Regions from separate parts of the Streptomyces sp. NPDC003016 genome, predicted to be linked through region 1. Evidence: riboswitches for the same ligand, from Rfam matches in the RefSeq annotation. Region 1 holds a riboswitch; each other region holds the start of a gene.
The links. A riboswitch is a leader RNA that binds a small molecule or an ion and turns the genes downstream of it on or off. The one in region 1 is predicted to bind cobalamin.
Positions count from the first base shown of each region.

Region 1 (4,628 bases):
TCCCGACCAGCGTCCCGACCAGCGTCCCGAGCACCGCCCGGACCAGGACCCCGGCCACTACCCGGACCAGGGTCCCGGCCAGCGTCCCGACAGCCACCCGGGCCAGGGCCCCGATCAGCGCCCCGGCCACCGTCCGGACCAGCGCCCCGGCCATCACCCGACCCCCCACGCCCCCGTGCACGCGGGCGGCGGCGGTGCGGCGCAGCTCGCCGCGGCCGAGGAGGACGGGCCCGGGACGCCGCACACCGTGATCGGCCTCGTGCTGGCGGGCGTGGCGGCGGTGGCCGTGGCGTACCGGAGCGTGCGCCGTCGGCGTACGGACACGGACTGACATGTCCGGCGAGGACAGGCCGTCCGGTGGCGCACGGCTGCTGACCGGCGTGGCCTGGGCGGTGCTGCTGCTCGCGCTGTGGCTGTGGGGCCGCGGGACGGCCGACGGCCCCGGTGGCAGCTCGGCACCGACCACCGGAGACGTGGCCGCGGTCGGCCGCCCGCTGGGGGCGGTGCTGCCTCCGGCGCTCGCCCCCGTCGAGGGCGCGGCGCCGCAGCGCGTCGAGGTGCCGTCCATCGGCGTCACGGCGCCCGTCGTGCCGCGCGGGCTCGACACGACGGGCGCCGTCGATCCGCCGCCGTACAGCCAGCCGTCGAGGGTCGGCTGGTACGGGGACGGGACCAGGCCGGGCGCGGCGGGGGCCGCCCTGCTCGTCGGCCACGTCGACACCGAGAGCAGACCGGCCGTCTTCTACCATCTGAGCGCGACCCGCCCCGGTGCGAAGGTCCGGGTGACGGGGGCCGGTGGCGAGAGCCTGGAGTTCACCGTCGACGACGTCCAGGTCTTCACCCGCGAACGCTTCGACCCGCAGAAGGTGTACGGCCCCCGCGAGAGCGGCCGGGCGGAACTGCGCCTGATCACCTGCGGGGGCACGTACGACAAGAAGGCCCGCACCTATACGGCGAACGTCGTGGTGTCGGCCTACCTGACGGGCGCCTCCAGCCCGGCCGGCGTCTGAGGAACGGGCTCCGGGGACAGGCCCCGCCCACGCCCCGCGGCCCGCAGCCCGAGCCCGCCGAACACCGCGGCGAACACCGCCCACAGCAGCGCGTGCGAGGCCAGCGACAGCATCCGGAAGTCCCACAGCAGCGTCGCCGCCACCGGCACCTCGTCCGGGTTGCCCGGCAGCGCGAAGAGCACCGCCAGCGTCGCCACCGCCGTGACGGCCACCGCGACCTGGCGCACCGGGACCGGCCGGTCGGCGAGGCGTACGTACACCTGCCACGCCAGCACCATGCCGAGGACGCCGATGACGACGGCGGCCAGCCACAGGGCCTGGCGGTCGGCCACGGTGCCGGAGTCCCCGACCCCCGGCGGGCTCGCCGGGTAGCGCAGCCCCGGCAGCAGCGAGACGGCCACGAAGGCGGCCGCGCCGAAGGTCAGGGCGCGGGGCCACGGCCGTTCGCCGATCCCCGTACGGCGGTGCACCAGGGCGTACACGAGGGCGGACAGGGCGCCCAGCGCGAGGCCCGCGACGACCGCCGTGACGACCAGACCGGCGTGCTGGGTGGAGCGGGAGAAGAGTTCCTCGTGGTGCTGGACGGCCGTGGCGGCCGCCCCGTGCGCGTGCTCCGTGGCGGCGGAGCGTGCCTCTTCGAGGCGGATCGCGCGGTCCATCAGGGGCTCGGCGAGGAGCAGCGAGAAGAGGCCGGCGGCAAGGCCGGCCACCCCGCCCGCCGCCAGCCCGCGCCCGAGCAGGGGCAGGACGGGTGTGACAGGTGCGGACATGGTGCGTACGGCCCCGATCAGTGGCAGGGGGCACCGAAGAGGTGCCGGCCGTCGTGCGAGAACTCGTGCAGGTAGTCGCCGGTCGCGGAGACGACCGTGCCGTTGTCCATGAAGACCGCGTAGAGCGCGATCAGTGCGACGATCGCCGCGGCGGCCATGATCAGCCAGTCGCGGGTACTGGTCGCGGCGGACGCGACCGCCGCGGTGTCGGTGTGCTGCGCGGTGTGCAGTGACATACCGGTGAGCCTCCTTCTGGGGTTTCCACGCCCCATGGCAGGAGAACGACGGGTCAGTTCCTGACTTCCGTACGGGGGCACTCGGGCTCTCGTACGGTCACAGTGGCGGGACCGTCCCGGACTCGCACCGGGTTCCTGTCCACCGTCGTCTCGATGTGTGGAGTTGTCCCCCGGAGAGTCCCAGTCTGGCTGAACACTGTCAACAGGCCGCCGCGCGGGCCCGCCCGCCCCCGCCTCCGTGCCCCCTGTCTCCCATGTCCCGTGACGGACCCGTGTGTCACGATGGTTTCGACCGGATGTGTCCGGGGGGAGGCCGGGGGGCCTCAGCTATGTCGGTGCGGTCGAGGGGGAGTGGATGTACGGCAGTTGCGGCGACCGTAGACGCAAGGGTGTCCGGACGGTCGCGGTGGGGGCCGTGGGCGCCGCGCTGCTGCTGACGGGCTGTTCCTCGTCCGGCGGCGACGGGGGCGACGATACGGAGCAGCCGTCGGTGAAGCAGCAGCCGAAGGGCAGCGACCCGTACTGGGTCAATCCGGAAGGAAAGGCCGCCCAGCAGGTCACGCAGTACGCCGAGCGGGGCGACGACGAGAAGGCCGGGCTGATCAGGAAGATCGCCGAGCAGCCGGCCGCCGAGTGGATTCTCCCGGAGAACGCCGAGGCGCGGGCCAGGGGCTTCACCGAGGCGGCCGAGAAGGCCGACCGTGACGCGCTGCTCGTCCTCTACAACATCCCGCACCGCGACTGCGGGCAGTTCTCGAAGGGCGGCGCGGCCGACGGCGACGCCTACCGGGCGTGGGTCGACGAGATCGCCCAGGGCATCGGCGGCCGCCCGGCCACCGTGATCCTGGAGCCGGACGCGCTGCTGCACCTGGTCGACGGCTGCACGCCCGAGGAGTTCCACGAGGAGCGGTACGACCTCCTCAAGGGCGCCGTCACACGGCTCAAGCGGCAGCCGAAGACCAAGGTGTACCTGGACGCGGGCAACGCGGGCTGGAAGTCGCCCGACGCGCTGTTCGAGCCGCTCCAGCGGGCGGGCATCGCGGAGGCCGACGGCTTCTCGGTGAACGTCTCCAACTTCCAGACCACCGAGGTGAGCAGGGACTTCGGCAAGAGGCTCTCGGCGAAGGTCGGCAACAAGCCCTTCGTGATCGACACCAGCCGCAACGGCAACGGCCCGTACACCGGGGGCGATTCCGCGGAGAACTGGTGCAATCCGCCGGGCCGCGCGCTCGGTGAGAAGCCGACCACCAAGACCGGCGACGACCTGGTCGACGCCTACCTGTGGATCAAGCGTCCCGGCGAGTCGGACGGCGACTGCAGGGGCGGCCCGAAGGCGGGCGAGTGGTACGAGGAGTACGCGCTCGAACTGGCCCGCAACGCGCAGGAGTAACCCTGGCTCACACGAAGGGAAGGGAGGGCCTCTCCCTCGGGGCGGCCCTCTCCCTCGGGGCGGCCCTCCCCCTGCCGTCCTGCCCGGGTGCGTTCGTGTCCGCGCCCGCGCCCGTCTCCGCGCCCGCCAGGGGGCCTCGGTCCAGACGCCCTCCGAGGGGGTGCCCTGGTCGTCCGTCACGAAGAGCGTGTAGCAGCCGGAGGGGACCAGCGTCCGGTTCTTCGGCACGGTGGCCGAGATGCCGTTGCCCGCCTTCTTCACCTTCAGTGCGACCGTGCGCTGGTCGACGTCGGTGACATGGGTGACGGCGCCGGGCCGCATCAGCTTCGCGTCCTCGACGGACGCGGCGTGCGCCGTCCTGAAGATCGCGGTGGAACCCCGCTCGACCGTCTTCGGACCGCCGGCGAGCTTCGGCCGCGCTTCCCTGAAGAGGTACGGCGGCGTGTAGATCTCGATGTGCTGCTCGAAGACGCCGGGCCCGGTGCCGGCCTTGCCCGGCGTAGAGCGGGTCGGACCCGAAGATCATGACGCGTCCGTCGGGGAGCAGCAGCGACCCCGAGTGGTAGTTGCGGCCCACGGCCGGGTCGGCCACCCGGCGGTACGGGCCGGCCCGGCGGTGATGCCCCGTGCCCGTCCTTCCCCTTCTTCCTGTTCCTCCTCTTCCTGGCGCACGGTCCAGCTCCAGGCGCGAAGACCGGAAAATACCGAAGCCCCCTCACGCTGAGTGAGAGGGCTTCGGTGGTGCGTGCGCCGCCAGGGACTCGAACCCCGGACCCGCTGATTAAGAGTCAGCTGCTCTAACCAACTGAGCTAGCGGCGCCTGCTGACTCGGAGAACTTTACCCGATCGGCGCGCGTGCTCGGGACCGACCACGCCGAGAACAGTCCGATTAGTAATTATTTGTGCCGTTAACATGCATGATGTACAGGTAATTGAAACACTGTCACCTGTGTATACGCGCCACAGGAACCCACGGGAGGGGAACCGCATGACGATGCCGGTGTTCGAGGAGTACGAACCCGCGGCCGACTGCGGCTGCCCGGGCTGTGCCCAGCGGCGCCGGGCCGCCGCCCTCGGGCTGGCGGTCGCGGCCGGCGGCCACCCGGCCGCCCACGGAGCCCGCCGCGCGCTGGTCCTCGCCACCGCCGCGGGCGTGGTGCTCGGCGGCGGAACCGGCGCGGCGGACGTCGCCGCCACCGGGCACGCGCCCGCCAGGACGGGC
Region 1 is NZ_JBSFTV010000020.1:41,805-46,432, forward strand. It holds partial or broken gene ACWDZ4_RS18835 (hypothetical protein) at 152-331, shown strand; gene ACWDZ4_RS18840 (class F sortase) at 333-1,010, shown strand; gene ACWDZ4_RS18845 (CbtA family protein) at 974-1,780, opposite strand; gene ACWDZ4_RS18850 (CbtB domain-containing protein) at 1,798-2,016, opposite strand; cobalamin riboswitch at 2,051-2,216, opposite strand; gene ACWDZ4_RS18855 (glycoside hydrolase family 6 protein) at 2,372-3,406, shown strand; partial or broken gene ACWDZ4_RS18860 (galactose oxidase early set domain-containing protein) at 3,536-4,064, opposite strand; tRNA gene ACWDZ4_RS18865 (tRNA-Lys) at 4,153-4,226, opposite strand; gene ACWDZ4_RS18870 (peptidoglycan-binding protein) at 4,395-4,628, shown strand, end outside.

Region 2 (4,628 bases), on a different contig from region 1:
GCGCGATGCTGACCGAGTCGTTCGTCGCGGTGATGGCGATGATCACCGCGAGCATCATCGATCCCGGTCTGTACTTCGCCATCAACTCGCCCGTGGGCGTGGTCGGGGACAGCGTCCAGGCCGCGTCCCAAGCGGTGACCAACCTCGGCTTCTCCATCTCTCCCGAGGCGCTGGCCCAGGCGGCGAAGGACGTCGAGGAGCAGAGCCTGCTCTCGCGCACCGGCGGCGCGCCGACCTTCGCGCTCGGCATGTCGGAGATCTTCTCCGCGGTCGTCGGCGGCACCGCGATGAAGGCGTTCTGGTACCACTTCGCCATCATGTTCGAGGCCCTGTTCATCCTCACCACGGTGGACGCGGGCACCCGCGTCGGGCGCTTCATGCTCCAGGACATGCTGGGCAACGTCTACAAGCCGTTCCGCCAGGTCAGCTGGAAGCCGGGCGTCTGGTTCGCCAGCGCGGTCGTCGTCGGCGGCTGGGGCTACTTCCTGTGGGTCGGCGTGCACGACCCGCTGGGCGGCATCAACCAGCTCTTCCCGCTCTTCGGCATCGCCAATCAGCTGCTGGCCGCCGTCGCGCTCGCCGTGTGCACCACGCTGCTCGTGAAGTCCGGCCGCCTGAAGTGGGCGTGGGTCACGGCGGTCCCGCTCGCCTGGGATGTGGCGGTCACGCTCACCGCGAGCTGGCAGAAGATCTTCTCGGACGACGTGAAGGTCGGCTTCTTCGCCCAGCGCGACAAGTACCAGGCGGGCATCGACTCGGGCCAGGTGCTGCCGCCCGCCAAGACCATGGACCAGATGCACACCGTCGTCACCAACTCGACGGTGGACGGCGTGCTGTGCGCGCTCTTCGCGGTCCTCATCGTGGTGGTGCTCGCCGATGCCGGCCGGGTCTGCCTCAAGGCGGTCCGCGACCCCGAGAGCGTCAAGCTCCACGAGGCTCCGTACGTCGAGTCCAAGCTGGTCGCTCCCGCCTCGATCATCGCGACGAAGGAGGAGAAGGCCGAGCTGGTCGCGGCCGGCGTCGGCCCGGAGGGCGGCAACCGCAAGGAGACGGCGCCCGCCGGCACGGGGGCCGCCGAATGACTCTGACCGGCGTACGCCGCGCGGCGGGCCGGATCCGCTGGTACGTCCGCGAGCTGACCGGTGAGTCGGCGTACGACCGGTACGTCGCCCGCGCGCGGTCCTGCGCCCCCGAAGCGCCGGTGATGACCCGCCGTCAGTTCGAGCGCAGCCGCACGGACGCCCGCGAGGCGGACCCCCGCGAGGGCTTCCGCTGCTGCTGAGCGGTGCACCACGGGCCGCCGCGTCCCACCCCGGGACGCGGCGGCCCGTCGCCGTCAGCGCGCCCACTCCTTCAGGGCTTCGGTCTCCAGGGTGATTTCCACCGGACCCGGCAGCGCCACGGGCTTACCGAACGGGACGGTGTGCGCGTTCTCGTACCGGACGCCGTCGGGCTCGCTGTAGACGGTCACCTCACAGGTGTCCCGGTCGATGAGCAGATAGACGGGAATGCCGGTCTCGGCGTAGGCACGCGGCTTCTCCACCCGGTCGCGCTGGTCGGTGTCGGTGTCGGTGTCGTACGAGGTGACTTCGACGACCATCAGCACCTCATCGGGGTCCGCCCACTCGCCCTGGCCGACGAAGGCATCACTGGGAGCGAGTGAGCCGTCCGGGCGCGCGCGGCCCTTGCGGTATGCCTGCACCTTCAGCCCTTGGTCAGGGTGGAGCCACAACTCGGGACGGGACTGCATACACATGCGTGTCAGCCACTGAATGATCCGCCCGTGGTCCCCGTCCGGCACAACCCTGCTCCTCAGCCTCCCGTCGATGAGCTCCAGCCGCACGCCCTCGGTCGTACGGGCCAGTATGCGAGTGGCCTCGTCGAATTCTTCGGGGAACAGGTGGGGCCGGTCGTCGACAGCTGACATGGGGCGTACCTCCTTGTCCTCACGACGATAGCGGAGCGCTGTGACAGCCGCCTTCGCTCTTCCCGCGCGACACAACATGTGGGGGCCGCATCATCCAACCGCCCCCACATGTATGCTCATGCTCGCTGTCGCCGCAGGGGAATCCGGTGTGAATCCGGAACTGTCCCGCAACGGTGTGATCGGTGCGCTTTTGTGCACCCAGGAGTCCGAGGACCTGCCGACGGTGTATCCGGCTCGACCGAACCGGATACCGACACGTCCGGGCCTCGCGGTTGGGCCGGTGGACGCTACGCGGTGTGCCGCCCTTCAGGGGTGACGTGTGCCCGTACGCCCCCGCTCTCCGCCGGCCCCGAGCCGAGCGAGGGAGAGCACCGCGTGACCATCGCGCCAGCCGATCCGGCCACTGCCACGGAGTCGACGGAGTCGTCCGACGGACCCGGGACCGCGCTCCTGCGGACCCTCACCGACCTGACCGCCGACCTCCCCGACACCGACCCGGGCAGAGTCGCCGCGGCCGCCCTGCGCGGCCGCAACGCGGCGTCGGACGCGGCCGAGCTGCGGGGTCTCGCCACCGACGCCGCCGCCGGGCTGATCTCCGAGGACCCGGCGTACTCCCGCCTCGCGGCCCGTCTGCTGACCCGCACGATCCGGGACGAGGCGGCGACACAGGGCGTTCGCACCTTCTCCGATTCGGTTGCCGTCGGCCACCGCGAGGGCCTGATCGCTGACCGTACGGCCGGCTTCGTGACCGCCCACGCGGCCCGCCTCGACGCGCTGGTCGACCCGGCCGCCGACGACCGCTTCGGCTACTTCGGCCTGCGCACGGTCTACAGCCGCTACCTCCTGCGCCACCCCATCACCCGTCAGGTGATCGAGACCCCGCAGCACTTCATGCTGCGCGTGGCGTCCGGTCTGGCCAAGGACGACTCCCCCGCGGCCGCCGACGAGGTCGCCGCGCTGTACCGCCTGATGAGCCGCCTGGACTACCTGCCGTCCTCGCCGACGCTCTTCAACTCCGGTACGCGCCACCCGCAGATGTCCTCCTGCTACCTGCTGGACTCGCCGCTCGACGAGCTCGACTCGATCTACGGCCGCTACCACGAGGTCGCGCGCCTCTCCAAGCACGCGGGCGGCATCGGCCTCTCGTACTCCCGCATCCGCGCCCGCGGTTCCCTGATCCGCGGCACCAACGGCCACTCCAACGGCATCGTCCCCTTCCTGCGCACCCTCGACTCGTCGGTCGCCGCCGTCAACCAGGGCGGCCGCCGCAAGGGCGCGGCCTGTGTCTACCTGGAGACGTGGCACGCGGACATCGAGGAGTTCCTGGAGCTGCGCGACAACACGGGTGAGGAGGCGCGGCGTACGCACAACCTGAACCTCGCGCACTGGATCCCCGACGAGTTCATGCGCCGCGTCGACGCGGACGCCGACTGGTCGCTGTTCTCGCCCTCGGACGTTCCCGAGCTCGTCGACCTGTGGGGCGACGCGTTCGACCGGGCGTACCGCAAGGCGGAGGCGGACGGTCTGGCCCGTACGACGATTCCCGCGCGCCAGCTGTACGGCCGGATGATGCGCACCCTGGCGCAGACCGGGAACGGCTGGATGACGTTCAAGGACGCGTCGAACCGTACGGCGAACCAGACCGCCGAGCCGGGCTCCGTCGTCCACTCCTCGAACCTGTGCACCGAGATCCTGGAGGTCACGGACGACGGCGAGACGGCCGTCTGCAACCTCGGCTCGGTCAACCTCGGTTCGTTCGTGTCCGGGAACGGCGAGATCGACTGGGAGCGGCTGGACGAGACCGTCCGTACCGCCGTCACCTTCCTCGACCGCGTCGTCGACATCAACTTCTACCCGACCGAGCAGGCCGGCCGCTCCAACGCCAAGTGGCGCCCGGTGGGCCTGGGCGCGATGGGCCTCCAGGACGTCTTCTTCAAGCTGCGCCTGCCCTTCGACTCCCCCGAGGCGCTCGCCCTCTCCACGAGGATCGCCGAGCGCATCATGCTCGCCGCGTACGAGGCGTCCTGCGACCTCGCCGAGGTCAGCGGCCCGCTCCCGGCCTGGGAGAAGACCCGCGCGGCACGCGGCGTCCTGCACCCCGACCACTACGGCGTCGAGGTCACCTGGCCCGAGCGGTGGGACGCACTGCGCGCCCGTGTCGCCAAGACCGGAATGCGCAACTCCCTGCTCCTCGCGATCGCGCCGACCGCGACCATCGCGTCGATCGCGGGCGTGTACGAGTGCATCGAGCCGCAGGTCTCCAACCTCTTCAAGCGCGAGACGCTCAGCGGTGAGTTCCTCCAGGTCAACGCCTACCTGGTGGAGGACCTGAAGAAGCTCGGCGTCTGGGACGCCCAGTCCCGCGAGGCGCTGCGCGAGTCCAGCGGCTCGGTGCAGGGCTTCAGCTGGATCCCCGAGGAGGTACGGGCCCTCTACCGCACCGCGTGGGAGATCCCGCAGCGCGGACTGATCGACATGGCGGCGGCCCGTACGCCGTACCTCGACCAGTCGCAGTCCCTGAACCTCTTCCTGGAGACGCCGACCATCGGGAAGCTCTCCTCGATGTACGCGTACGCGTGGAAGAAGGGGCTGAAGACGACGTACTACCTGCGCTCGCGCCCCGCGACCCGCATCGCCCGGGCCGCGGGCTCCGGCGCGGCGGCCGCGGCCCCCTCCGCCCCCATCCCCGTACAGCAGGCCA
Region 2 is NZ_JBSFTV010000002.1:108,785-113,412, reverse strand. It holds gene ACWDZ4_RS01950 (carbon starvation CstA family protein) at 1-1,082, shown strand, start outside; gene ACWDZ4_RS01945 (YbdD/YjiX family protein) at 1,079-1,282, shown strand; gene ACWDZ4_RS01940 (Uma2 family endonuclease) at 1,337-1,927, opposite strand; cobalamin riboswitch at 2,040-2,163, shown strand; gene ACWDZ4_RS01935 (ribonucleoside-diphosphate reductase subunit alpha) at 2,303-4,628, shown strand, end outside.
Region 2: linked by a shared signal. The riboswitch ahead of ACWDZ4_RS01935 (ribonucleoside-diphosphate reductase subunit alpha) and the one ahead of ACWDZ4_RS18850 (CbtB domain-containing protein) in region 1 are both predicted to bind cobalamin.

Region 3 (4,628 bases), on a different contig from region 1:
GGCGACGACTTCGCGGACGGTCAGTTCGAAGTCGGCCCGGCCGTCCTGCGGGACGGTCGCGATGCGCCGGGCGCGGGCTCTGGCGCTCATGGTGTGCAGGTCGTCGCCGTCGAGGAGGACCCGGCCGTGGGTGGGGCGCAGCGTTCCGTACACGCAGCGCAGGAGGGTCGTCTTGCCGCTGCCGTTGGGGCCGACCAGGCCGACGGTCTCGCCGTCGGCGGCGGTGAGGGTGACGCCGTCGACGAGGTGGCGGCCTCCGGTGCCGTACGAGAGGTCTTCCGCGGTGAGGGTCGTCATGCGGGGGCTCCTTCGGGGCGGCGGCGCAGCATCCACAGGAAGAACGGGCCGCCGGTGAGCGCGGTGAGTACGCCGACGGGGACGTCCTGGGGCGCGGCGACGGTACGGGCGGCCAGGTCGGCCACGACCAGGAAGAGCGCCCCGCCGAGCGCGGCGACGGGCAGCAGCCTGCGGTGTCCGGCGCCGACGGCCAGCCGGGCGGCGTGCGGGACCATCAGGCCGATGAAGCCGATCGCGCCGCTGAAGGCGACGAGTACGCCGGTGAGCAGCGAGGCCAGGACGAAGACGACGGCGCGGAAGCGGCCGGTGTCGAGGCCGAGGGCGGTGGCCCCCTCCTCCCCCGCCAGGAGGAGGTCGAGGGGGCGGGCGAGGGTGAGGAGGACGGCCGTGCCGGCGGCCAGGACGCCGGCGGGGAGCGCGAGCATGTCCCAGCGGGCGCTGCCGAGGCCGCCGAGGGTCCAGTAGAGGATCTCCTTGAGGTGGTCGGCGCGGGCGGAGGTGACCAGGATCAGGCTGGTCAGGGCGGACAGGATGTAGGAGACGGCGACTCCGGCGAGGACGAGGCGTCCGGTGGTCAGGGCGCCGCCGCCGCGCGCGAGCCCGTACACGAGGACCAGCGAGCCGAGCGCGCCCGCGAAGGCGGCGAGCGGGACGGTGACGGTGGTGGCGAGGCCCGCGCCGATGCCGAGCACGATGACGCCGACCGCGCCGACCGAGGCGCCGGAGGAGACGCCGAGGAGGAAGGGGTCGGCGAGCGGGTTGCGCACGAGGGCCTGGAGGACGGTGCCGATGACGGCGAGGCCGGCGCCGACGACGGCGCCGAGCAGGACGCGCGGCAGCCGTACGTCGAGGACGATCGTGCGGTACGGGCCGGGCCCGGCGTTGCCGGTGACGATCTCCAGCACGTGCGGGGCGGGGATGCGTACCGACCCGAGGGCCAGGCCCGCGACGGCCGCCCCGGCGAGCAGGGCGGCGAGCGTGGCGAGGACCAGGGCGTGGCGCAGCCGCCCGCGGGCGGCGGGGGTCTGGCAGCTCACGGCGCGCTACTTCTTCGGTCCGGCGGGGTGCAGGGCGCGCGCGAGGGTGTCGACGGCGGCCGGCGCGCGTACGCCGAGGACCATGTCGGAGAGCGGCAGGACGGCGAAGCGCTTGTTCTTGATGGCGGGGACGTCGGCGAGGGCCGGGTCTTCGAGCAGGCGCTTCTTCTTCTGGGCCACGGTGGTGGCGCCGTAGTCGACGATGAGGATCGCCTCGGGCCGGCGGTCGACGACGTTCTCCCAGGAGGCGTCGCCGAATGCCTTGGGGAGGTCGGCGAAGACGTTCCTGCCGCCCGCGCGGGTGATCATCTCGTTGCCGATGCCGGCGCCGCCGACGGTGAACGCGGTCTTGTCGCCGCTGTCGTAGACGAAGACGGAGACGGGGCGGGTGTCCTTCAGCTTCTTCCCGGTGGCGGTGTTCTTCGCCTTCGCTTCGCTGATCCACCGCTCGGCGCGCGCTCCGACGCCGAAGGTGCGGCCGACTTCGCGGACCTCCCGGTAGAGGTCGTCCATGGTCGTCCGGCCGGCGCCGGGGCAGGACTCCACGTTCAGGCGGGAGTCGATGCCGGACTTCTTCAGCGCCTCGCGGCTGCGGCCGTCACCGGTGGCGAAGGCGGACGCGTAACCGCCGTACACGAAGTCGGGGTTGGTGGCGAGGAGCTTCTCGTACGAGGGGTACTCCTCGGCCAGGACGGGGGTGGCCTTGTAGTCCTTCTCGTACGCGGGGAGCACCTTGTCGTCGAGGTAGGCGGTCCCGGCGAGGGACTTGGCGAGGCCGAGTTCCAGCATCACCTCGGTGACGTGCTGGTTCATGGTGACGGCGCGGGTGGGGGGCGCCTTGTACGTCGTCTTCACACCGCAGTTGGTGACGGTGTAGGGGAAGCCGGGGGCCGCCTTGGGGGTGGGCCCGGTCTGGTCCGCGGCCGCGGTGCAGGCGGTGAGGGAGAGCAGGGCGGCGGCTGTGGTGACGAGCGCGCAGCGGGAACGCCGGGTACGGCTGGACACGGTGATGCCTCCTCCGGGGGATTTCCTCGTCCCCTGGTCGGTGGTGAAGAAGGCGGCAGGTCAGTTCCTGGCTTCCAGGCATGGTGATGGCCATGGCCTGGTCACAGTGGCGGGACCGTGCCGGATTCGCACCGGCTTCCTGGGCCCTGCCGCCCGGGTCGCGCACAGTCTCCCATCAGCGCCTTCGCCGGCCCTACTCGGGACCGGTCGGGGCTACTCGGGCCAGGCGGAGTTCTGGATCGTCTCGACGAAGTCGCCGCGCTCGTATCCGGGCACGAAGTGCTCCAGCACGTCGGCCTTGACGTTGCCGAAGGCGGTGTCCGGCTTGGGGGCGATGCCTTCGGTGAAGGCCGCGAGGATGCGCTTCTTGAAGTCGGGGCGCGGGTGCAGGACGGTGATCGCGGCGCGGTCGTCGGCGCTGATGTCGTCGTAGCCGATGCCGAGTACGTCGTACTCCACTCCGGCGGTGACGAGGGCGACTTCCGGCTCCATGTACTGCGGGATGCCGGGGGTGGTGTGCAGGGCGATGGCGGTCCAGACGCGCCGGACGCTGTCCTCGGGGACGCCGTGGCTCTGGAGGAAGCGGCGGGCCTCGTCGGCGCTGTCGACCTCGAAGCGGCGGCCGCTGGTGCGGTGCTGTTCGCCGAGGCCGAGGTCGTGGAACATCGCGCCGATGTAGAGGAGTTCGGGGTCGAAGCTCAGGCCGCGTCCGCGCCCCTGGAGGCTGCCGAACCAGAACACCCGGCGGGAGTGGTCGTAGATCAGCTCGGTCGCCGTGTCGCGGACGAGTTCGGTGGCGGCGGTGGCGAGCTTGGTGTCGGGGACGGTGATTCCGGCTGCTGTGTTCATGGGGTTCATGGGTTTCATGGGGTTCATGGAGTTCAGCTTGCGTCCGGGGTGTGGGCCCGTGCCATGTCCGTGGGGACACGCTTCCCACAGATCGGGACACCGGCGTGTTCCGGCCACCGCTGCGCGGGGCCTGTTCCCCTGCCCGCCCCTCCCCCGTGACTGGGGCTCCGTCCCCGTCCCCGGTCCTCAATTCGCCGGACAGGCCGAAAGGTGCCGCGCGGCACACCCGGCGCAGCACCTCAAGCCCGTCCGGGGGTCTGGGGCAGGCCCCGGTTCGGGAAGGGGCGGGGCGGGGAACAGCTCCGCAGGACACGCACCGCTTAACCTCGCGGGATGACTCACTCGGTGGTGGTGTTCGCGTTCGACGGTGTGCGGCTCATGGACGTCTCCGCGCCGCTGGAGGTCTTCACCACCGCCGGGAACAGCTACAGCGTGCGCGTCTGCACCCCCGACGGGCGTGACGTCACCACCTCCACCGGGCTGCGCATCGGTGCGGACCTCGCCGCCCATGAGGTGGAACGGGCGGGCACCCTCGTCGTGCCGGGGGCCGCCGATGTGGATGCCTTCCTGCGGGCGGCGCCGGGGCCGGTCGGGCACGTCGCCGCGCTGGCAGAGCGGTCGGGGCGGGTGGCCGCCGTGTGTACGGGGGCGTTCGCGCTTGCCGCCGCCGGGCTGCTCGCCGGGCGGCGGGCTACGACGCACTGGGAGCACGCGGCGGAACTGGCCCGGCGTTTCCCGGAGGTGACGGTGACCCCGGACGCCATCTACGTGCAGGACGGCCGGGTCCTGACCTCTGCCGGGGTGACCGCCGGCATCGACGTGTGTCTGGCCCTGGTCGAGCAGGACCGAGGGCCCGAGGAGGCCCGGCGCGTCGCGCGCGACCTGGTGGTGTTCCTCCAGCGGCCCGGCGGCCAGTCGCAGTTCTCCGCCGCGTCCCGCACGCCGCCGACCCGCGATCCGGTGGTGCGCCCGCTGCTCGACGCCGTCGTCGCCGATCCGGCGGCCGACCACAGCCCGCGGGCGATGGCCCGCAGGGCCGGCGTCAGCACGCGCCATCTGACGCGGCTGTTCCGGGACCGGACGGGCACCTCGCCCGCCGGGTTCGTGGAGGGCGTACGGCTGGAGGCGGCACGCATCCTGCTGGAGGGCGGGGCCGGGGTCACCGGGGCGGCCGCGCGCAGTGGCATCGGCAGCGACGAGAGCCTGCGCCGGGCCTTCGCCCGGCACTTCGGGGTGACCCCGTCCGCGTACGCCGCACGCTTTCGCAGTACGGCCGTGGCCGACGGCGGTTACGCCTCGACCTTGACGTCTTCCTCCGTGATCACGCCGTCCACGATGCGGAACGAGCGGAACTGGAAGGGGCCCGCGTCGTCCGTGTCGGCGGTGGAGACCAGGACGTAGTGGGCGCCGGGCTCGTTCGCGTAGCTGATGTCGGTGCGC
Region 3 is NZ_JBSFTV010000029.1:105,910-110,537, reverse strand. It holds gene ACWDZ4_RS24285 (ABC transporter ATP-binding protein) at 1-297, opposite strand, end outside; gene ACWDZ4_RS24280 (FecCD family ABC transporter permease) at 294-1,334, opposite strand; gene ACWDZ4_RS24275 (ABC transporter substrate-binding protein) at 1,341-2,339, opposite strand; cobalamin riboswitch at 2,381-2,504, opposite strand; gene ACWDZ4_RS24270 (HD domain-containing protein) at 2,553-3,197, opposite strand; gene ACWDZ4_RS24265 (GlxA family transcriptional regulator) at 3,522-4,589, shown strand; gene ACWDZ4_RS24260 (Mov34/MPN/PAD-1 family protein) at 4,478-4,628, opposite strand, start outside.
Region 3: linked by a shared signal. The riboswitch ahead of ACWDZ4_RS24275 (ABC transporter substrate-binding protein) and the one ahead of ACWDZ4_RS18850 (CbtB domain-containing protein) in region 1 are both predicted to bind cobalamin.